3 regions of the Bradyrhizobium sp. 41S5 genome follow, and region 2 is predicted to be linked to each of the others. Evidence: predicted binding sites of a transcription regulator. Region 2 holds the regulator's gene; each other region holds the start of a gene.

Region 1 (7,711 bases), 350 kb from region 2:
ATCGCTCTCGCCTGCTCCATCGACAGCCGGAGCGTGCCGTCATCGTTGATGCGATGCCGGGGATCGTCGATCAGCGTGATCATCGCCTCGACGTCGCGTGCCGGCCAGTCGCGCGACATCAGGGCCTCGCGCGCGGTGTTCGGATCGGGCGAGGTTCGGATGACACGGATCATCTCATCGATGTTGGCGACCGCGATCGCAAGGCCGACCAAAATGTGGGCGCGATCACGGGCCTTGCCGAGCAGGAACTTGGTCCGCCGGGTCACCACCTGCTCGCGGAATGCGACGAAGATGGTGAGCAGGTCCTTCAGATTCATCGTCTGCGGACGGCCGGAATCCAGCGCCAGGATGTTGGCCGGGAAATTCGTCTGCAGCGGCGTGAACCGGTAGAGCTGGTTCAGCACCACGTCGGGCACCGCTTCGCGCTTCAGCTCGATGACGACGCGATAGCCGTCACGATCGGACTCGTCGCGCAGGTCGCCGATGCCCTCGATCTTCTTCTCTTTCACGAGATCGGCGATGCGCTCGACCATCGTCGCCTTGTTCACCTGATAGGGAATCTCGGTGATGATGATCGCTTCGCGATCCTTCCTGATGGTGTCGATCGCCACCTTGCCGCGCATCACGATCGAGCCGCGGCCGAGATGGTAGGCCGACCGGATGCCCTGGCGGCCCAGGATGATGCCGCCGGTCGGGAAGTCCGGTCCGGGAATGATGTCGATCAACTCGTCGATCGTGAGCGCCGGATTGTCGATCAGCGCTACGCAGGCGTCGACGACCTCGCCGAGGTTGTGCGGCGGGATGTTGGTCGCCATGCCGACGGCGATGCCGCCGGCGCCATTGACCAGGAGGTTCGGGAAGCGGGCCGGCAGAACCGCCGGTTCCTTCTCCGAGTTGTCGTAGTTCGGCTGGAAATCGACGGTGTCCATGTCGATGTCGGCGAGAACGGCAAGCGCCGCCTTGGTCAGCCGTGCCTCGGTATATCGATAGGCCGCCGGCGGATCGCCGTCGACCGAGCCGAAATTGCCCTGGCCGTCGATCAGCGGGACCCGCAGCGAGAAGTCCTGCGCCATACGGACCATCGCGTCGTAAATCGACTGGTCGCCATGCGGATGATATTTACCGATCACGTCGCCGACGACGCGCGCGGACTTGACGTATTTCTTGTCCGGCGTGTGTCCCTGCTCATGCATCGAATAAAGGATGCGCCGGTGCACCGGCTTGAGCCCGTCGCGCGCATCGGGCAACGCACGCGACACGATCACGCTCATCGCGTAATCGAGGTAGGACTTCTTCATCTCGTCGAGAATGGAAACGGGACGAATATCTGAGGGCACCGGCGGCTCGCCGGGCTTGTCGTCTTCGGGTTCGGACAAAGGGGAAATCCGGTCAGTTCTGCTGGGGAATCATATAGACCATCGGAGGCCTGATAACCACCCTTGCGCGGCTCCGGCAAGCCGTTTTTCCCTTCGTTTTTTCATGCACTTACGGGCTTGTTTGCGGCTTCGGTCGCGGCTTGGCCCGGGAAGCGAATCTTGAGCGGCGAACTGCGCATGGAACACGGGTTCCCCCGCGCGTTATTCGCCACTGGGCATTCGCGATTTCGCCTCCCTCAGTGCCCGAACACCACTGCGTGCATGATCCGCCCGGGCATGAAGGTGAACAGGCCGGCAATGACCAGCGCGCCGAAGAAAATGCCGATCATCGTGAACTTGTGGCGGCGGACATTGTGGCTCCGCGCGGCCTTCACGCCGAGCACCAGCATGACCAGCGAGAAGATCGACAACAGGTGGATCGGGCTCCACGGGCCCACCAGCTGGATCTGATGGATCCAGAACGAGCTCCCGGCAACCACCAGCATCAGGATCACCCAGATCCAGCCCAGCGTCCGATGCGGCAGCGCGCCCTTCGGTGCGGCGAGCTGGATGGAGCCGAGCACGAAGGCCGCCATCGCAGCAAAGGCATGGAGCGGGATCGCAGGCGCAGCGTCGAGCAATGGCGCGAGGCTCATGATGGCAGCCCTCGAGTGAAGCTCGCGGCTAGACGTCACCGTGCCGCAGGCCAATGTAAATATCATTCACATCGACCCGTGTCAAAGTCTGGGGAACTTGTGCGATCCAGTGGATATTAGTGTAATATGACCAGTTCGATATGAGGCTATCCTCATAGTTCACACAAGGACCTCGCCTCGCGCGTCATACATCCGCTCCGGGAAATGAATCTTCACGGAACGGCCCTGACGGAATCCTGAAACCGCGACCTGCGGTCAGAACGGGATGTCGTCGTCCATGTCGCTGTTGCGGCTGCCGCCGCCGGCGGCGACCGCGCGGCGCGGCGCCGAGCTGACCGGACCGGACGAGCCGAAGTCGCTGCCGCCGCCATCGTCGGCGAAGCTGCCGCCTCCGCCGCCACGCCCGTCGAGCATGGTGAGGTTGGAGTTGAAGCCCTGCAGCACGACCTCGGTCGAGTACTTCTCGACGCCGCTCTGGTCGGTCCATTTGCGGGTCTGCAACTGACCCTCGATGTACACCTTGGCGCCCTTCTTCAGATACTGCTCGGCGACCTTGCAGAGGCCCTCGTTGAAGATCACGACGCGGTGCCACTCGGTCTTTTCCTTGCGCTCGCCGGTGCCCTTGTCGCGCCAGGTCTCCGAGGTGGCGATGGAAAGATTCGCGATCGGACGGCCGTCCTGTGTCCGCCGGATCTCCGGATCCTTGCCGAGGTTTCCAACCAGGATCACCTTGTTCACGCTTCCTGCCATCGCATCATCTCCACTCAAAAACCGGGCGCCGGGCATCGGCCGCCACTCTCAACCATCGCCACTTACTTGCAGGCGTCGCGAATGACCTATACGGCCGGTGCCGGCTCGATGCCCTCGCCGTCGCGCGGTTATCCACGATTATCAAGATATAGCACCGCAGCCGACACCGTTCCAGGTTTGTTCGCACAACCGTAGAAACAGCCGATGGCGATGGCGCATCCGCCGATTTCGCTCCCAGTCACCAGCGGGCTCCGACGCCTTACGAAAATATAAGTCAAATCAACACCTTGCCCTATCGATGCTTCTTCCGCGAGTGTTGCATTTGGGAGACGGCGTTTCCGGTTGAATCAGGGTATAGGTACCAGCCATCAGGCGGGCGCTCGCGTCTGAGATCGCGCTTCGGGACCTTTGGAAGCCGATCGGGAAGCTGGGGGTTTGATAATGAAGAAGTTTTTGCTCGGTACGGTTGCCCTGATCACGCTCGCTGCGCCTGCCGCGGCTGCGGATCTGGCTGCGCGCCCCTACACCAAAGCGCCGCCGATGATTGCCGCCGTCTATGACTGGAGCGGCTTCTACATCGGCGCCAACGGCGGCTGGGGCTCGAGCCACAATTGCTGGGACCAAGTCCCGGGTGGCGTGCTGATCGGCTCGGATGGTTGCCATGATGCGACCGGCGGCGTCGCCGGCGGCCAGATCGGTTATCGCTGGCAGGCTGGCACCTGGGTGTTCGGCCTCGAAGCGCAGGGCGACTGGGCCGACCTGAAGGGCAGCAACAACAGCGCGATCTTCCCGGGCCTGTTCACCAACCAGAGCAAGATCGACGCGTTCGGGCTGTTCACCGGCCAGATCGGCTACGCCGTCAACAACGTGCTGCTCTACGCCAAGGGCGGTGCGGCGCTGACCGACAACCGCTTCAACACCTACTTCACGCCAACCGGCGTGCTCGCCGGCAGCGCGAGCGACACCCGCTGGGGCGGCACCATCGGCGCCGGCATCGAAGTCGGCTTCGCGCCGAACTGGACCGCTGGTGTCGAGTACGACCACCTGTTCATGCAGGACAAGACCTACAACCTCACCACCCCGACCGGCGCGCTGTTCAGCAGCATCCGTGATCGCCAGGACGTAGACCTCGTCACCGTCCGCGTGAACTACAAGTGGGGTGGCCCGGTGGTTCCGCGCTACTGATCGAGCGACACGGATTTGATCCAGACCAAAGGCCGGCCTCCCCGCCGGCCTTTTTGTTGGCGCGGCCGCTTGTTTGCGCAGCCGAGCGCGCTGGACCAGGGCCACAAATCAAACGTGGTCAACCACAAGAGCCGGTCTTGCGCCGGCTTTCTTCTTGCGAGCAAGCGCGCGCTTCGCCTGGGCCGTTTTCCGCGCATGGTGGTTTCACGGTTACACAACTTCCAGGATTTCTATGTAGAAACACCTGATCGTCACACGACACTGCTGTGACGTTCCCTCCAATGTTTGAAGGGACAACAAGAAAATGGGACTGGGACTTTGAAAATCAGGAATGTTTTGCTGGCATCGGCCGGCATGTTTGCCCTCAGCGCAATTGCACCGGCAATGGCCGCCGATATGGCGGCACGCGCGCCTTACGTGAAGGCTCCGCCGCCGGCCGCGATCTACAACTGGACCGGCTTCTACATCGGCGGCTTCGGTGGCTATGCCAGCGAGGAGTCCGGCAATCCGAAAATGGAAGGCGGCTTCGCCGGCGGCACCATCGGCTACAACTGGCAGACCAGCAACATCGTGTACGGCCTCGAGGCCGACGGTGCCTGGGCTGACGTCGACGCCTCGGCCAGCACGCTCGGCGTCACCGTGAAGAGCAAGGTCGACGCGCTCGGCACCGTGCGCGGCCGCATCGGCTTCGCCGTCGACAAGGTGCTGTTCTACGGCACCGGCGGCTACGCCTGGGTCGACAACAAGATCAGCGTCAGCGCGCTCGGCGTGACCGCTTCGCAGAGCAACTTCCACTCCGGCTGGACCGTCGGCGCCGGCATCGAGGCGTTCATCGCGCCGCAGTGGTCGGTCAAGGGCGAGTATCTGTATCGCAGCCTCGGCAGCGAGACCTACTTCGGCGTGCCTTCCCCCGACCTCAACCTGCACAGCGTCCAGTTCGGCGTGAACTATCACTTCGGCGGCCCGATCGTCGCCAGGTACTAAGCCAAATCGACTGAGCAATTCCTGGTCCACAGGATCAGATCGCACGGAAAGGCCGGCCTTGCGCCGGCCTTTTTGCGTCCGGGAACCGCATCCTGCTGACGGCTGCTGCCATCAGGCAAACTATCCGTTGATGGACGCGACTCAGCACTGGAAATTGTCGGCCGTTCTTCCTACGTTCCAGTCTTCTCACCCATCGGCGCAAGGTCCCGGCAGCACCGGCGATGCGCGCCCAAAAAGGCGCCCGATCATGCGCCCGGAAATGTCGCTATGGATGAAGTGCTCAAGGCGAAGCGCCAACAGAACGCCGGCTCCTCATCGCGCGCCATCACGATCCGCGGCGCGCGCGAACACAATCTGAAGAACATCGACGTCGAGATTCCGCGCGACAAGCTCGTGGTGTTCACCGGCCTGTCCGGCTCCGGCAAGTCGTCGCTTGCATTCGACACCATCTATGCCGAGGGCCAGCGCCGCTACGTCGAGTCGCTGTCGGCCTATGCGCGCCAGTTCCTCGAGATGATGCAGAAGCCGGATGTCGACCAGATCGACGGCTTATCTCCGGCGATCTCGATCGAGCAGAAGACCACGTCGAAGAACCCGCGCTCCACCGTCGGCACCGTCACCGAGATCTACGACTACATGCGCCTGCTGTGGGCGCGCGTCGGCGTGCCGTATTCGCCGGCCACGGGGCTACCGATCGAGAGCCAGATCGTCTCGCAGATGGTCGACCGCGTGCTGGCGCTACCGGAAGGCACCCGCCTCTATCTGCTGGCGCCGGTCGTGCGCGGCCGCAAGGGCGAGTACAAGAAGGAGCTCGCCGAGTACCTCAAGAAGGGCTTTCAGCGCGTCAAGATCGACGGCACCTTCCATGAGCTGTCCGAGGCGCCCGCGCTCGACAAGAAATTCCCGCACGACATCGACGTTGTGGTCGACCGCATCGTGGTGCGCCCCGACCTCTCCCAGCGCCTCGCGGAAAGCTTCGAGACCGCGCTGAAGCTCGCCGAGGGCCTCGCCGTGATCGAGTATGCCGATGCGCCGGCGGCGGCACCAGCCGAGGACAAGAAGAAAACCGCAAAAATCCACGACAAGAGCGGCCCCGAGCGCATCCTGTTCTCGGAAAAATTCGCCTGCCCGGTCTCCGGCTTCACCATCCCCGAGATCGAGCCGCGGCTGTTCTCGTTCAACAACCCCTATGGCGCCTGTCCGGCCTGCGGCGGCCTCGGCGTCGAGCAGCATATCGACGAGGACCTGGTCATCCCCGACAAGGAGCTGACCTTGCGCAAGGGCGCGATCGCGCCGTGGGCGAAGTCGTCCTCGCCCTATTACATCCAGACCCTGACCGCGCTCGGCAAGCACTACAAGTTCACGCTCGACACCAAGTGGAAGGACCTGACCAAGAAGGTGCAGGCCGCGCTGCTGCACGGCTCCGGCGACGACGAGATCAAGTTCTCCTATGAGGACGGCGTCCGCTCCTACGACACCAAGAAGCCGTTCGAGGGTGTCGTCACCAACATCAACCGCCGCTACCGCGAAACCGAAAGCGAGTGGGCGCGCGAGGAGCTCGGCAAATATTTCTCCGACGTACCCTGCGCCGGCTGCAACGGCTATCGGCTGAAGCCCGAGGCGCTGTGCGTCAAGATCGGCGGCAAGCATATCGGCGAGATCTCCGAGCTCTCGGTCAGGCGCGCCGGCGAATGGTTCGAGACCGTGCCGGAAGCGTTGAATGCGCAGCAGAACGAGATCGCGACGCGCATCCTGAAAGAAATCCGCGAACGCCTGACCTTCCTGCTCGACGTCGGCCTCAACTACCTCACGCTGTCGCGCTCGTCGGGCACGCTGTCCGGCGGCGAGAGCCAGCGCATCCGCCTGGCCTCGCAGATCGGCTCGGGACTGACCGGCGTGCTCTACGTGCTGGACGAGCCGTCGATCGGCCTCCACCAGCGCGACAATGCCCGCCTGCTCGACACGCTGAAGCGGCTCCGCGACCTCGGCAATACCGTGGTCGTGGTTGAGCATGACGAGGACGCCATCCGGCTTGCCGACTATGTGCTCGATATCGGCCCCGGCGCCGGCATGCACGGCGGCCACATCGTCGCCGAAGGCACGCCCGACCAGATCATGCGCAACCCGAAATCGCTGACCGGCAAATACCTCACCGGCGAGCTTTCGGTCCCGGTGCCCGAGCGGCGGCCGCCGAACCACCGGCGCACCATCAAGGTCATCAACGCCCGCGGCAACAATCTGAAGAACGTCTCGGCCGAGATCCCGCTCGGCCTGTTCACTTGCGTCACCGGCGTCTCCGGCGGCGGCAAGTCGACGCTCTTGATCGATACGCTCTACAAGGCGATCGCGCGAAAACTGAACAACGCCAGCGAAGGCGCCGCGCCGCACGACCGCATCGAGGGCCTCGAGCACATCGACAAGATCATCGACATCGACCAGTCGCCGATCGGCCGCACGCCACGTTCGAATCCCGCGACCTATACCGGCGCCTTCACGCCGATCCGCGAATGGTTCGCCGGCCTGCCCGAGGCAAAGGCGCGCGGCTACGAGCCCGGGCGGTTCTCCTTCAACGTCAAGGGCGGCCGCTGCGAGGCCTGTCAGGGCGACGGCGTCATCAAGATCGAGATGCACTTCCTGCCCGACGTCTACGTCACCTGCGACACCTGCAAGGGCAAGCGCTACAACCGCGAGACGCTGGAGGTGCTGTTCAAGGGCAAGAGCATCGCCGACGTGCTCGACATGACGGTCGAGGAAGCCGCCGAGTTCTTCAAGGCGGTGCCG
Region 2 (7,711 bases):
TCAGCACCACGTCAGCCTCAAGTCGGCTCCCGGTCGGCCTCTGGCCCAGCCTCCCGCAACCCGCTCTGCCAGGTCGACGGCCGGGTCCCGAATCCGCGCTTGGCCCGGGTGCCCAGCCAATAGCCAAACTGCGGAGGAACATGGCGAAATGGCCCTTCAACCCCGAGTTTCAGCGCGGCATCCATCGGCCAGTTGGGGTTATTGAGGATTTCCCGGCCGACCGCGATCAAATCTGCTTGTTTGTCGCGCAGGATTTGCTCGGCCTGGTCACCATGGATGATCAGGCCGACCGCCATGGTCATGATATCGGCACGCCGGCGGACATATTCCGCCAGCGGCACCTGATAGTTGTATTTGATCTCCTTGCCCAGAATCGGCGCCATCTCGCTGATTCCCCCCGACGAGCAGTCGATCACGTCGACGCCCTTCGGCTTCAGGATCGCCGCCAGCCGCGCGCTCTGTTCCGGACCCCAGCCGGCATTGTCCTCGACCGACAGCCGCACGAACAGCGGCTTGTGATCCGGCCAGTGCACGCGCACGGCCTCCGTCACCTCGATCACGAAGCGCATCCGGTTGGCTTCCGAGCCGCCATATTCGTCGCTGCGCTGGTTCGAACGCTCCGAGAGGAATTCGTGCACGAGATAGCCATGGGCCCCGTGCAGCTCGAGCACCTCGAACCCGGCCTCGTGCGCGCGGCGGGCGGCCTGCCCCCAGGCCGCGACGAGGTCCTTCACTTCCTGCGTTGCCAGCGCCCGCGGCACCGGCCAGCGCTGACTATGGGCGATCGCGCTCGGGGCCACCGGCGTCCAGGCGTCCCAATCCTCGATTGCGACGCTGCGTTCGAGCGGTCGGTCGCCCTCCCAGGGGCGGCTTGCGCGCGCCTTGCGGCCGGAATGGCCGAGCTGGATGCCGGCCACTGCATTCTGCTGCTTGATGAAGCCGACGAGCCGGCTGAGCGGCGCGATGAACTTGTCGTCCCAAATGCCGAGATCGCCGATCGTCCCGCAACCGCGCCGCTCGACCTTGGTCGATTCGACGATCACCAGGCCGGCGCCGCCGGCGGCGAACTTGCCGGCGTTCATCAGATGCCAGTCGGTCGGAAAGCCCTTCTCGGCCGAATACTGATGCATCGGCGGCACCACGATGCGGTTCTTCAGCGTGACGCCGCGGATGGTCATCGGCGAAAACAGCAGCATGTCGGACATCGCTTCCTCACTTCACGTCGTTACCCGGCATGCGGGATCGATCTTGTATTTGGCGCCAACGATATACGCACCGCGCGATGGCCGATAGGGCGCGCGGCGCGCAACACCGTGGCGACATCGACCAACGAGCTCTTCCTATTGAGCGGGCTTGCGGTTCGCCGACAGGTCCGTCGGGCAGTTGAGCCCGCATGCGATCACGTTCTTCTGGTCGGCAACACGCCAGACCAGCAGCGCGACCAGGACGATGATGGTGACGGTGAGCTTGGCCAACGTGTCGTGATTCAATTTCAGCTCCGAGCAACAATCCGCATGAGCGACAGTCATCAGCTGCGAACAAAACTGGCCCCGGGAGCCCCTTGAAGGCCGCTGCCGGGGCCGCCCCGCGTTCAATTCAACGTGGTCGAGATCATCATCGTACGGACCTGGCGCGGCCTGCAAGCTCTCCGGTCCGCATGGCAACACGGGCACAGCCGCGCGCGGCCATGCTGGAACTTTCTCGTCCGGAATGCCGCGATCTCCGGGAACCTGCCCGGACATCACCTAGTCCATATGGGCTACATCGTAACGACAGCCGTCAACTCCGCGCAAGCCTCGCTGCGCCCGCGGCGATTGCGTCATTGAAGCTCGTATCCCAGAATTGTCCAACCTCGGCGCGCGCGTCGAGCACGCCGAGCTTGAGGAAGGTGTCGGCAACCTTCTGGTGGGTGTCCGGGTCAGGTCGCTGACTGAAAACTCGCCGCGCGCAGCCCCGGCGCCGCGGGATCCGCGGCGCAAAGAAAGGCCCCAGCGAGGGGGTACACGCTGAGGCCAGAGCAACTTGTCACACTATCCTAGACCTCGCCCCAGCACTTTCTTTTGCTCCTTCGGAGTTACCGGATTCATACGGGTCGAAGACTGAACCTTATTGCTCGCTCGCGCGTATCCATAACGTCAGGATTTTGCCATTCCTCCTGGGGCTAGAACCAACGCCGCCCGTCGTATTTCAATGCGGGCGGCGTTGCGCGTTTCTGGCCTGGAACGCGAAGCGAGCTAGCGCGCCCGCGCCGCTGACATTGATGAAAGTTCCCGGGCAGGAGCCGGAACGGATGCCAACCGACGTGAGTTGGACAGCACGATCTTGAAAGACGGAGCGTCATCGCCGTGAGCCGAAAAACCCTGCAGGCACGTTCAGAGCAGGCGCTCGTCGTCGTCATTCTCAGCACCGGCGCGCTCATCGCCTACCTCGGCCTGGCGCTTACCAGGATGTGAGAGGTCTGCCCGGCAAGCAGCAAGTCGCTTGACGCCCCAAATGCCCAATCACTGATTTGCCCGACGGCGCAAGCCCCCGCGTTAAAAATATTTCGCCTTATCCGAAACAGAACCCAGTTTATGCCGCCCGTCTCACCCGATCGAGGGGCGCTTCGCGATCGTCACGAACGTGGGTCGAGATGCGGTGGACGCGCAGTGTGCAACTGACGAGTGCCCATGAAGCGGCTCCGGTTGCACCTGTGGTCATACCCCGAGCTCTCTGCCTTTACGCCGCGGCCTCTCGGCTCGAGCACCAGCGCCTCTGGAATACTGGATCACCCGCATGCGCGCGGGTGATGACACCGCGTGAGAATGGACCGAGCCGGCCAACGTCAGCACCCTGGTCGCATGCCTGCCGCACAAATCGGAGACATTGCCGGCCGCCCGCAATTCTCGTACACGGTTTCACGCAATGACCTCGCAACTCTCTCCCGATTCCGTCGACGTGCTGCTGTTCGATATCGGCCGCGTCGTGCTCGACATCGACTTCGAGAAGGTGATGGCGCACTGGGCGCGGCATGCCGGCTGCGCGCCGGCCGACCTCGCTACGCGATTTGTCGTCGACGACAGCTTCAGGCATCACGAGATCGGCCGGATCGACGACGCGGCGTTCTTCGCAAACCTGCGCCGGACGCTCGGCATCAACCTCACCGATGCGCAGTTCCTCGAAGGCTGGAATGCGATCTTCACCGGGGAGATGCCGGGAATTGCCCCCCTGCTCGCGAGCGCCGCCGTGCGGATGCCGCTCTACGCCTTCTCCAACACCAATCCGGCCCATGTCGCGCATTTCTCGGTCATCCATGCCGAGCTGCTCAGCCATTTCCGCACCGTCTTCCTGTCCTCGATGATCGGCTTTCGGAAACCCGACGCCGAGGCCTACGATCATGTGGTAAAAGCCATCGGTGTGCCGGCGTCGCGGATCCTGTTCTTCGACGACCTGGCCGCCAACATCGAGGGCGCGCGGGCGCGCGGCCTTCATGCCATCCACGTGACATCGACGGATGACGTGGCGAGGGCTCTGACTGCACTTGGTATTGAACATTTGGATTGATGGAGCTCCGAGCGTGGCCCTGATGCCGGTTGCCGATGCCCTGTCCGCCGTCCTCGCCGGCGCCGAACCGCTGCCGGAGGAGATGGTCGCGCTCGATGCCGCCTACCACCGCACCCTGGCGCGCGACCTCGCCGCGCGGCGCACCCAGCCGCCGCAGCCGATGTCGGCGATGGACGGCTATGCCGTGCGGGCGGCCGACGCTGGTGATCTGACGGCCCGGCTCAAGGTGATCGGGGAAGTCGCCGCCGGCCGGCCGTTCGAGCGGATGGTCGGCGCCGGCGAAGCGGTGCGGATCTTCACCGGCGGTGTGATCCCCGATGGCGCCGACGCCGTCATCATCCAGGAAGACACCGCCGTCGACGGCGACCACATCACGATCACGGAGGCCGCAACCGCCGGACGGCACATCCGCCCGGCCGGCGTCGACTTCCGTGCGGGCGACGTGCTGCTCAATGCCGGCAGCCGCCTCTCCGATCGCGCGCTGTCGCTGGCCGCCGCCATGAACTATCCGGAGCTCGCGGTGCACCGCCGTCCGAAGGTCGCGGTGCTGGCGACCGGAGACGAGTTGGTGATGCCGGGCTCGACGCCCGGCCCCGGCCAGATCGTCTATTCCAACGGCTATGCGCTGCGGGCGCTGGCGCGCGCCGAAGGCGCCGAGACCGTCGACCTCGGGGTTGCCGCCGACACGGTAGAAGCGACCACCGCCGGCATCCGCCGGGCCCGCGAGACCGGTGCCGACATCCTGATCACGACCGGCGGCGCCTCGGTCGGCGACCACGACCTGGTCAAGCAGTCGCTGGAAGCCGAGGGCGTTCAGATGGCGTTCTGGCGGATCGCGATGCGCCCCGGCAAGCCGATGATGCATGGCCGGCTCGGCGCGATGCGGGTGATCGGCCTGCCCGGCAATCCGGTGTCCTCCTATGTCTGCGCCTTCCTGTTTCTGGTGCCGTTGATTCGGGCGCTAAGCGGCCGAAAGACTGTCCATCATGTCCGCGCCAGCGCCCTGCTCGGCCGCGATCTCGCCGCCAACGACCAGCGCGAGGACTATCTGCGCGCGCGCCTCGAGGAGCGCGAAGACGGCACGCTGATCGCAACGCCTGTCACGCAGCAGGACTCGTCGCTGCTCGGGAATCTCGCTGCGGCACGGGCACTTCTCGTGCGTCCGCCGTTTGCGCCTGCCGCCGGCAAAGGCAGCGAATGCGAGATTCTGATGCTGCCTGAGTGAGGCTCGCACGGCCCGCCGATTGTGCGCTGCCGGATGCGTTCACCGGAAATTAAGTGGTTGCGGAACACATATCGAACATATAGTGTCCGTTCATGATTTGTTTCGAGTACTGGTGTGTACAAATGGGAGGCCGCGAGGGAGCGCTTGTGATGAGCACCGTGCTCCTGAGGTCAGGCCCCGCCTGAAAAGTCTCGGAATCGAACGACGCTACCAACCGGGGGAATACTCGAGATGCTCACGCGCAAACAGTACGAACTTCTGCGTTTCATCAATGAACGTCTGAAAGAGGCCGGCGTACCGCCCTCCTTCGACGAGATGAAGGATGCGCTCGACCTGCGCTCGAAGTCCGGAATCCACCGCCTGATCACTGCACTGGAGGAGCGCGGCTTCATCCGCCGCCTGCCCAACCGCGCCCGCGCCATCGAAGTCATCAAGCTGCCTGAGCTCTCGGCCGGCGGCGGCAACGGCCGCCGCGGCTTCACCCCGAGCGTCATCGAAGGCACCCTCGGCAAGCGCACCAGCACGCCGCCGATCGCCGAGGACGACGGCAACCGTCCGGTCGCGGTCCCCGTAATGGGCCGGATCGCCGCCGGCACGCCGATCGAGGCGCTGCAGACCCGCAGCCACACCATCAGCGTGCCGCCCGACATGCTCGGCTCCGGCGAGCACTATGCGCTGGAAGTGCGCGGCGACTCGATGGTCGACGCCGGCATCCTCGACGGCGACATGGCGCTGATCCAGCGCAACGACGTCGCCAACACCGGCGACATCGTGGTGGCGCTGATCGACGAGGAGGAAGCCACCCTGAAGCGCTTCCGCCGCCGCGGCGCGTCGATCGCGCTGGAGCCGGCCAATACCGCCTATGAAGTACGCATCCTGCCGCCGAACCGGGTCCGCATCCAGGGCAAGCTGATCGGCCTCTATCGCAAATACTGATGGCGGCGGGGAACGAGCAACACATCGGATCGTTCCTTGAATGATAGCGTAACGTGCTGTTTGCCCGATGCGCTCCGACACCTCTCACGCGGCGTCGCGTGTTTGTGATTGGGGCGTTGGGCGACCAGTCGTACAATCGCCCAGAAACGAGGAGACACTCGTTCGCTATCGTCCACTCTGGTAGAGGCCCTATGCCTCAAGGAGAGGCACTGGTCGCTACCTCGATTAGAGGAGCCATCCGATGTGTGACTATAGTCTGCACGCCGTGGCGTCGCGCCCCGCCATTGTTGGAGAGACGCTGATCACCACGACTTTCCGCGGCACGTCGACCCGCGGCTTTGCTTCGGAGACCGATCCCACTGTCGCGGTCTGCATGCTGCCGGGCACCGAGCTCGCTTTCGCCGAGAACGTTCGCTACGACAGCCGCTGGATCTGGACCAAGACGATGAACTTCCGCGTCGGGGTGTTCAACGAAGTCGAGCCCGACGTTCCCGATCGCCATCATGACGCGGTCGAATTCCCCGACGGCAGCCATGTGCTGGTGACCCAGCTCGTCGAGGGACAACGTGTCAGCGTGCTGCAATTGCCGGCACTGCATCCGCCGGTCGAGCAGAAGCCGAAGGTTGTGGAGCGGCGGCCCTCCGCATTTGCGTCGCTGTTTTTGGGTTGAGCACATCGTCGCCGCGGAATGAACCCGTTCAGCGGCGGATGACCTAAGCGATTTCGAGCGACCCCGGACGCCGGGTTCCGGGGCGCGGCTGGAGAATTGCGTCGGCGCGCGCCTTGGCGCATCATCGGGCACGGAGGACGTGCGTGGTGGTCGACAAGGTCACATGGCAAAAGGCTGGACGCGTCACGGAGCCGGGCCGCTACTTGTTCCGGTTCGGCTGGCTGACGGTGACGGCTGACGACCTGAAGGTCTGGGAGCAATTTCCCGAGGCTTCCTTCACCCTCGTCAAGAAGCCTGACGCCGGCCCTGACTCCGACGAATACCATCTCGGCCTGTTCGAGTTGCCGACCGGCCCCTCGCCCGACAACGGCTAATCTTCGCCCTGCAAATCGGTCTCGGCCGGCGTCGCATCGACGGTGGGCCGCGGCGCGCTTGCGGGGGCGCGCAACGTCGTCGCAGCCTCACCGTCGCCGGGAACCGCTGGCGACCACGGCCGGTCGATCCCTCCGGGCTTGACCGCATCGATGGCGTAGCCGTCCCTGATGCGCCGCAGCACCAGCGCGCCGTGGCGCCGCAGCCGCTCGGCATCGATCACCGAGGCCGCGCAGTCCCGCGGTGCCGGCCGTGCGGTCACGATCAGTGCCGCACGGTCGCAATCGTCGGCCAGCGCCTCGGGCCGGCTCGCCAGCGCGACGAAGGCGCCGCCGGGCCCTTGCGTCACGCAGCCGCTCGGATCGCAGGAGACGCCCTCGCCGAGCGACGCGTCCGTCGCGGTCCGCGCGTCGGCATCCGCCGCCAGCCACTCCTTGACGAGGAAGGCGTCCTTCGCGCTGTGCATCAGATGCAGCCGCCCGTCGCCGCCCCGCACCGCGACGTTGCGGCCGTCGGCGGAGACCAGCACGTCCGGCTGCGGCACCCGCACCGCCCAGACCGAGGCCGCCACCAGCAGCACCGCACCCGACCAGCGCAGCGGCGTCCGCAACAACCCGAGCAGGACGAGGCCCGCGCTTGCGACGATCAGCGGCCCGATCCCGAACGCCGCCATCCGGCCGACCGCGCCCGGGAGCGCTGCGACCCATTGCGTCACCAGGATCATCCAGTCGATGCCGAACCCCATGATCGCCCAGAACACGCCGTCGAAGCCGAACGGCATGGCGAGCAGCCCGAGCAGGCCGGCCGGCATCACGACCGCCGACACCACCGGCATCGCCGCAAGGTTCGCCAGCAGCCCGTAGGGCGTCACGCGGTGGAAATGGAACGCGGCGTAGGGCGTGGTCGCGAGCCCCGCCACCAGCGAGGCCAGGATCAGCATCGTGAGCTCACGCCCGCCCCACAGC
Region 3 (7,711 bases), 2.6 Mb from region 2:
CGCCGGCCGAGGTCGGGGCGAGGCGGACCGCGTTCTCGATCGCCTCATGCCCGATCGAGAGCGTCCCCTCGGCGATTGTCTCGGCGGCGTCCTCCGATGCCTCGGGAAGACGCGCGTCATCCTCCTCCTCGGGGGCGGAGGTTTCCGGATCGACGTCGCTCGTGTCGAGCGTCAGGTCGTCCTGAGGCACATCGGGCTTTGGGCTGCGCCGCGCCTTGGGATCAGCCTTAAGATCAGCCTTGGGGTCAGTCTTAGGGGCCGGCGTCGGACGCTCGGGAGAATCGTGAACCATGGGCCGTAAATTAAGCGCTTGGGCGACCGGTCGCCAGCGCTGGCGGCGCAGGAAAACAACCCCGATTGCAGGGCGTTACTGGCCCAGCGCGGCCGGCCGGGGCGGGTTGGTAACACATTGTTAAGACTGATGAGCGGGCCGCTAACCGGGCTTAACAACCCTTTAACTTAAAACTCTCGATAAACCTTAGCGAAAAAAGTGGAATTCCGTAACCACGCCGGCCCTGGCCTGCGGGTTTCGGCAGTTGCGTGTGGAGAGTACCCATGACCCGGTTTGTAGCGCGTGCGCTGGCACTGATCGTCGCAGGCTGGACGACCTCGGCGGCGGCGGCCGATCTCAACTACGGCTCGCCCTATACCGTCTATCAGCCGCTCAATGCCTACAGCTGGGCCGGTCCCTATCTCGGCGGCAACATCGGCTACGGCTGGGGTTCGGTCGAGAACAACCCGACCAAGCCGTCCGGTTTCGTCGGCGGCGTGCAGGCCGGATACAATTTCCAGAACGGCTCGCCTTGGGTGTTCGGCATCGAGGCCGATATCCAGGGCACCAGTGCCGACGATCGGTTCGCGCCCTGGAAGTTCTCCAACCCGTGGTTCGGCACCGTGCGCGGCCGCGCCGGCTATGCGGTCAACAATGTGCTGTTCTACGCGACCGGCGGTCTCGCCTTCGGCGAACTGCGCGGCGAGACTTTCGGCATCTCGGAGTCGCATACCAATGCGGGCTTCACCGTCGGCGCCGGCGCCGAAATGGGCTTTGCCCCGAACTGGAGCGCCAAGATCGAGTATCTCTACGTCGATCTCGCCAACAGCAACTTCACGATCACCGGCGGCGCGTCGAACGGCTACAGCTTCAGCCTGGTTCGCGCCGGCATCAACTATCACTTCTGAGAACAAGAAAACGTCCGACATCAACTCCCGGCCGCGCCTCGCGCGGCCGGGTTTTTCTTTGTGCCGAGCACGCCGACATCACGCGCGGCTGCATGAACGCCGCGGCGTCCGAGAATCCAGTCGGTCAGCCGTACGCATCGGACATGCGGGCACCGCCAATCGCGTCCGCATCATGCAGATGGTCATGCAGCGGGCGCGAGCCACGCGCCCGGCAGTCAACTCACACGCAACGCTTCATTCGCCGTTCATCACGAGCTACGCACCGCGCGCGCTCGTCATGAAACCACCAGGTTGACCGCCTTCGGGCCCTTGCCCTTCTTGTCGGGTTCAACCTCGAACGTAATGCGCTGTCCTTCAGTCAGGTCCTTCAATCCTGCACGCTCGACAGCTGTGATGTGAACGAACACATCGCGGCCGCCATCGTCAGGCTTGATGAAGCCATAGCCACGCTCTCCGTTGAAGAACTTGACTGTCCCAGTCATGGCCATCGGGAAACTCCTCCCCCGTATTGCTCCACCGCTACGCGCACGCCGCGTAGCGGTTGACCGACATTCGCTTGTCGGAAGCTTGGCCACCTGAACAGGCCGGCGTCACGCCGCCGGTCTGCCTGGATTTATTTCGGCCTTGTCACTCCGCCGCAACCATTCGCGGAAGCGGAACGTAAAGCCAGTCGTAACAGGATGAGCATAATACGGTTCCGCGCGCGTTGCCTATGCTCAAATAGAACTTTTCAGTGGGTGCTACCGTTTAGGCGTTTCGAGTCTGAAGCGTCCGGCGCCGCCTTGACCAAGCGGTCTCTCGAGTTCGGGCAGGATGATCTTCAGCTCGCCCGCCAGCGTCCACGGCGGATTCACTATCAAAAGGCCGGTGGAAACGAGGCCTGCGCCGGTTTCTTGTGGCGCCACACTGAATTCCAAACGCAAGCATTTGCCCGCGGGCCGACTGCTTGCTGTCGCTGCAGCCACGCTGCGCGCGAGTTCGTCGGTAGCTCTCCGGGTTTTTACGGGGTACCACAAAAGATACGTGCCGGTCGGCCACTTCGCGAACGCTTCGGTGAAGGCACTCGCCAGCCGCTCGAACTCGTCCTTCGCTTCGAATGGTGGATCGATCAGCACGAGGCCGCGCCGCTCGTTCGGCGGCACGAATGCGGGCAGTGCCATCCAGCCGCCGAGATCGACGACGCGCGCCTGAACATCGCGTCGCAATGCATCGATCAATTGCTTGCGCGCCACGGGCTCGATCTCGCAGGCCGTGAGACGGTCTTGCGGACGCAGCAGCGCCCGCGCGATCAACGGCGAGCCGGGATAGGCTTTCAGTTCGCCTCTCGGGTTGAATGCTCTGACGATGTCGAGATAGGGCGCGATCAGCGGCAACGCCTTGTCGGACAGCCGCGCCTGCATCAGCCGCGCGATGCCGGTCAGCCATTCGCCACCGCGCTGCGCTTCGCTCGACGTCAAATCGTAGAGGCCGGCGCCGGCATGGGTGTCGATGACGCGGAACGGCGCCTGCTTCTCCTGCAGATAGGTGAGCATGCGCACCAGCACGATGTGCTTGATGACGTCGGCAAAGCTGCCGGCATGAAAGGCGTGACGATAGTTCATGCGATGACGCTGCGCTCCAGAGGGATCGCATGTTGTACTGCGTCATGCCCGGCCTGTCCCGCGCATCTATGCCTTATCTCGTTAGTTTCGTGATGGCGTCCATGGCCGGGACACTCGGCGCGACAACGCGCGTTTGCCCGGTCGTGACGCGGACGAGACTTCAGCCGCCGCGAACCGGCGGCATCAGCACCTGATCGCGGCGGCAGGCGCGGCGATCGATTTCCTCGCAGGAACGGAATTGCAGATCCTTGCTGAGGCAGATCCGCACCTCGCTGAGCCGCCTGCTGTCGCAGGTCACCGAGATCGCGGAGTTGCTGAGCCCCGGATTGGCCTTGATGAACGCCGTCTCCAGCTCGTCGGGCGCGATCGTCTTCGGCTCCGTCAATTGCAGGAATTCCTCGGGGATCTTTACTGCGGCGCGGGCCTTGCGGATGGCTTCGAAATAGGCCCGTTCGCCGAGGCCCGAGCAGGTGCCGTGCTTGTCCCACTCGTTGTAGATCAGGCCGGGCGCCGGCATCAGGTCGAGCATCGAGGTCATGATGTTGCGAGCGAGGCGGGGCGAGGGCCGCTGGCAGTATTCCGGAAAGCCCCGCTCATATTGCGGCCACAGCCCGTGCACCACGAACGAGTATGGCCGTCCGCCGCATTGCGCCTGGGTGCCGCGGCCGTTATTGCCGCGCTCGCTCGCCGCCTCGCAGAACGAGGGCGACCACGACAGCGACAGCACATAGAAATCGAACTCGCCGGGGGCATTCTGCCGGCGATCCTGGGCCGAGGCTCCCATCGCACCACACAGAACAAAGGCAATGGAAAGCAGAAATCGGAAAATAGTGACCAACCGAGGCATCAAACGCTCCCTCACGCGACCATTCAGAGCCTAGCAGGCCGATAGAACATTTCAAGAACAAAAAGCCGCCGACTGAACGGCGGCGGCTTCCGTTTTGACCGAGCTGCTAGGAGATCAGGGCCGGGCGGCCTTGCAGTGCGGGTTATAGGCCCAGTTGCGGTCGAGCCCAGCGACGCACCATTCGACGCCCTGGCCGATGCCGGCAAAGCCGCCGTCCTCGATGATCGAATAGTGCACCTTGCGCACCTTGCCGTCGCTCAGCATCGCATCGCCCGAACAATAGCGGCGCGGAATGTTATCGGATTGCCAGGGGCGGAACGCGGTTTCGTGAATCCGGCCAAACCCGGTGATCACGAGCGGCGAATTCCAGAAAGTGGCTTCCTTTTCGTGGAATTGGTCGCTGATGGTCGTCAGGGCCGTTTCGCAGGGGGCCACATTGCCGTCATAGCGCGGGCCGGACAGCCAAAAATTGAGCTCGAACGGATTGGCGGCCTGAGCGGTGCCCCCGAACGCCAGAAGGCCGACCACGAGCGCGGCGCCGAGGCCAAGCGTGTGGCTGAGTTTATTGGGGGAGTTGAACAGGTTGCGCATGGGAATCCACCCGATGATCAGATGCGTCGGACGGTGCCGTGAAGCCCCGGCAAGGTCAAGTGCAGCGCGGCAACACCTGCGGAGAAGTCCACCTCCAACAGCGGGCTCGTTCTTTCCATGGTCGCCGGCGCACTCTATGTTGGTCGCAAGCGAAATGGAGTCTGCGATGCGAAGGAAATTGGCCGCGTGCCTGGTTGCCGTTTGCGGGATGCTGGCCGTTGGTCCGGCGCGAGCCGACTGGATGCAGCCGGTGCCGCCGTTCAAGGGCAATGATACCGGCGGTATCATCGCCTATACGCTGGCGGCCCAGACCGACGCGCGGCAGATCGCCGTCGATCACTGCGCTTCCTACGGCAAGGTGGTCAAGTTCCTTGCGGTGCAGCGCTACCCGGGTGGCTACATCTCGTTCGCCTGCCGCTGGGTGCCCTACGGTTCGGCCCAGAGGCCGGTGCGCACGCTCTACTGAGCGCACTCCAGATCCTACGATCGTTCAGCCGGGAGCTCGCCGCATGACCCGACAGCTTGCCTTGCTTGGTTCTGCTGTTTGCATTGTCCTGTCCACCGGTGCCGCCAGCGCCGTCGACCTGCCGATCCGCAAGGCCGGCTTGTGGGAGATGAAAATGGTGCGTACCGGCGGGCCGATGCCGGAAATCACCATGCAGCACTGCACCGACGAGACCACCGACAAGGAGATGAGCGCGGCGGCCTCGCCGATGGCCAAGGAAGTCTGCTCCAAGCAGGACATCCAGAAGACCGCGACCGGCTATGTCAGCGACAGCGTATGCAGCGTCGCCGGCATGTCGATGAAGAGCCATGCCGAGATCGTCGGCGATTTCAATTCCGCCTACACGGTCAAGAGCACCTCGCACGCGGAAGGCGGCGCCGCCGGCTCCCGCGACACCACGATGACCCTCGAGGCGAAATGGCTCGGCGCCTGCAAGAGCGACCAGAAGCCCGGTGACATCATCATGCCCGGCGGCATGAAGATGAACGTCAAGGATATGGAAAAGCTGAAGGGCCTCCTGCCCAAGCAGAAGTAGGGCGCAGCGCCTTAGATTGCCACCGCGCGCCTGAGCACGTCCTCTCTCATGTTGAGAGGACGTGACGTTGTGCACCACCATCATTGCGGGCAACCCGCGACAAGATTGCCAAGCGGTTTTGCGCTGCCCGTCATTGAGCGTTCGTTCGCGCGAGCTGTCAGTTCGCAATGATGTCGTTGGACCGCGTGCGCCAACTCCGTCACGCCAGCGCATTCGCTTCACCATTGTCGCCGACCGTTGACGCCAAGCGCGCGTCTCGACGCACGGCCGTCACCGGCCTCTCACCTTCAATAGATTGGATGTCAAACATGATGTCCGGTGTTGGTCGCGGCCGCGCGCAATGCACGACGGCATTGCAGGGCGACATCAACATCAATGAATGATCGCTGCGTGTCTCGCACTCGAGACTCTCTGAGAGAACGAGGATCGGCCGCGAATTCCTCGTGCTGAAGAGCTTGCTGCGACAACATGTCTTTTTGAATCGCTCCAGTGTTGCGCATCTTGAATCGTTCCAGTGTCGTGCATCGCGCGCTTCAATGGATTCTATTTTGCGCGTGTGGAATTTCGCCCAAGCCGCCGATAGAAGTCCGCCCCAATCGTCCGCTCAATGACGAGCACGCGACTCGATCAAGATCGGCCTGGGGAAGTGTGGGGATTGCTTGGTGGGAATGGCTTCGTCGCGGAGCAAACGCAGCTTGCTTGCATCAACGGCTGCGATCAAGGCAGCGTTTCTCGGTTCGGTCATGCTTGTGCCGATGGGTGCAACCGGCGCCAGCGCTCAAGCGCAAACCGGCTCTCCGGCGAACAACGTCAGCGTGCTTCCTGCCGTGACGGTGGATGAACCTGGCGCTGCAAGGAAGCGCAGTGCCGTCGCTTCAAGTCGGAACACCAGGTCTTCGCGCACCACCGTGGCGAGCCGACGCCGAAATGCTTTGGCGCCCACTCAGAACCAGGCTCCGCGGTCGCAAGCTGCGGCCGGCACGATCGGGACGACGACCGGTTACGTTGCGACCCGCAGCACGGCCGGCACCAAGACCAACACCGCGCTGATTGAGACGCCGCAGTCGCTTTCGGTCGTCACGCAAAAGGAGCTCAGGGATCGTAACGTCCAGACGCTCAAGGACGCCGTCAATTACACGCCCGGCGTCACAACCACGGCGTTCGGCTATGATCCCCGGTTCGACAGTTTCTACATCCGCGGCTTCGATGCGACCTATACGGGGATCTATCGCGACGGCCTGCGCCAGGGCGGCGGCAACTTCGCCATTCCCAAGATCGAGCCATACGGTCTCGACAGCGTGTCGATCCTCCGTGGCCCGGCCTCAGGCCTCTATGGCCTCGGCTCGCCGGGCGGCATCGTGGACGTCGCCACCAAGCGGCCGCCGTTGACCACATTCGGCGAGGTACAGCTACAGGGTGGCACCTACGACCGTTACCAGGGCAGCTTCGATATCGGTGGTCCGGTGCCCGGCAGCGATCAGCTGTACTACCGGCTGACGGGTTTGCTCCGTGACGCGAAGACCTGGTATCCCGGCAATGACGACGATCGGACCTATATCGCGCCTGCGCTGACCTGGCGGCCGGACGTCGATACGTCCTTTACGATCCTCGGCGAATATCAAAGCAGCCGAACCGCCGCGAGCATCGGCAACTTCCGCACGCCCGACGGACAATTGACCAACATCTACTCGAATGATCCGGCCTTCAGCGCCATGGATCAGAAGCAATACCGCATCGGTTACGCGTTCGAGCACAATGTCGACGACGTCTGGACGGTGCGGCAGAACTTCCGCTTCTATCAGGTCGACACCGACGCCAAATACACCCAGATCGATTCCATCGACAGCAGCACCAATCTCGCGTCGCGCTCCGCCTGGCGGATCCTGGATAGCTTCAATACGGTGACGCTCGACAATCAGGCCGAGGCCAAGTTCACCCTCGGCGCGATCAAGAACACGGCGTTGTTCGGCGTCGACTACGGGCACTCCTACTACAACGACAAGATCGGATACGGGCCGGCTCCCGATCTCAATCTGCTGACGATGAATTACGGTGCCCAGGCGATCGCGTCGCCGGCATTCTCGATCTTCAACAAGCAGTCGACCGACGAGGTCGGCGTCTATGCGCAGGAGCAGGCCAGGCTCGGCGGCTTCATTCTGACGCTCAATGGGCGCCAGAGCTGGGTCTCGCAGACGACGACCGCAGGCCTGGACGGCGTGCCGTCAACGCAGAAGGCGACCGCCTTCACGGGCCGCGCGGGCCTCGCTTACGTCTTCGACAATGGCGTTGCGCCTTATGTCAGCTACGCGACGGCATTCGCCCCGCAGGTCGGCGTCGACGCATCGGGATCGCCGTTCAAGCCGACCACCGGCGAGCAGAAGGAGATCGGCATCAAGTACCAGATGCCGCAGCTGCCGGTGCTGTTGACCGCCGCGGTGTTCGACATCACGCAG

Evidence for each region. Region 2 encodes LexA, which represses DNA repair genes until DNA is damaged. Its sites were predicted from a motif close to TGTTCNNNNTGTGTTCNG; they were not measured.
Region 1: the regulator LexA is predicted to act here: its motif matches at 2,929-2,946, upstream of HAP47_RS19890 (single-stranded DNA-binding protein).
Region 3: the regulator LexA is predicted to act here: its motif matches at 3,670-3,687, upstream of HAP47_RS09160 (ribonuclease T2).

Annotation. Positions count from the first base shown of each region.
Region 1 is NZ_CP083721.1:4,173,737-4,181,447, reverse strand. It holds gene gyrA (DNA gyrase subunit A) at 1-1,376, opposite strand, end outside; gene HAP47_RS19895 (DUF2306 domain-containing protein) at 1,613-2,011, opposite strand; gene HAP47_RS19890 (single-stranded DNA-binding protein) at 2,267-2,761, opposite strand; gene HAP47_RS19885 (outer membrane protein) at 3,203-3,946, shown strand; gene HAP47_RS19880 (hypothetical protein) at 3,962-4,216, shown strand; gene HAP47_RS19875 (outer membrane protein) at 4,271-4,930, shown strand; gene uvrA (excinuclease ABC subunit UvrA) at 5,198-7,711, shown strand, end outside.
Region 2 is NZ_CP083721.1:4,521,797-4,529,507, forward strand. It holds gene HAP47_RS21660 (NADH:flavin oxidoreductase/NADH oxidase) at 18-1,205, opposite strand; gene HAP47_RS21665 (hypothetical protein) at 1,341-1,490, opposite strand; gene HAP47_RS21670 (HAD family hydrolase) at 2,905-3,543, shown strand; gene HAP47_RS21675 (molybdopterin molybdotransferase MoeA) at 3,557-4,768, shown strand; gene lexA (transcriptional repressor LexA) at 5,000-5,704, shown strand; gene HAP47_RS21685 (hypothetical protein) at 5,946-6,374, shown strand; gene HAP47_RS21690 (hypothetical protein) at 6,521-6,748, shown strand; partial or broken gene HAP47_RS21695 (ComEC/Rec2 family competence protein) at 6,745-7,711, opposite strand, start outside.
Region 3 is NZ_CP083721.1:1,938,905-1,946,615, forward strand. It holds gene uvrC (excinuclease ABC subunit UvrC) at 1-292, opposite strand, end outside; gene HAP47_RS09145 (outer membrane protein) at 556-1,179, shown strand; gene HAP47_RS09150 (cold-shock protein) at 1,455-1,667, opposite strand; gene HAP47_RS09155 (23S rRNA (adenine(2030)-N(6))-methyltransferase RlmJ) at 1,920-2,780, opposite strand; gene HAP47_RS09160 (ribonuclease T2) at 2,941-3,564, opposite strand; gene HAP47_RS09165 (hypothetical protein) at 3,742-4,218, opposite strand; gene HAP47_RS09170 (hypothetical protein) at 4,385-4,684, shown strand; gene HAP47_RS09175 (DUF3617 domain-containing protein) at 4,728-5,258, shown strand; gene HAP47_RS09180 (hypothetical protein) at 5,561-5,758, opposite strand; gene HAP47_RS09185 (TonB-dependent siderophore receptor) at 6,191-7,711, shown strand, end outside.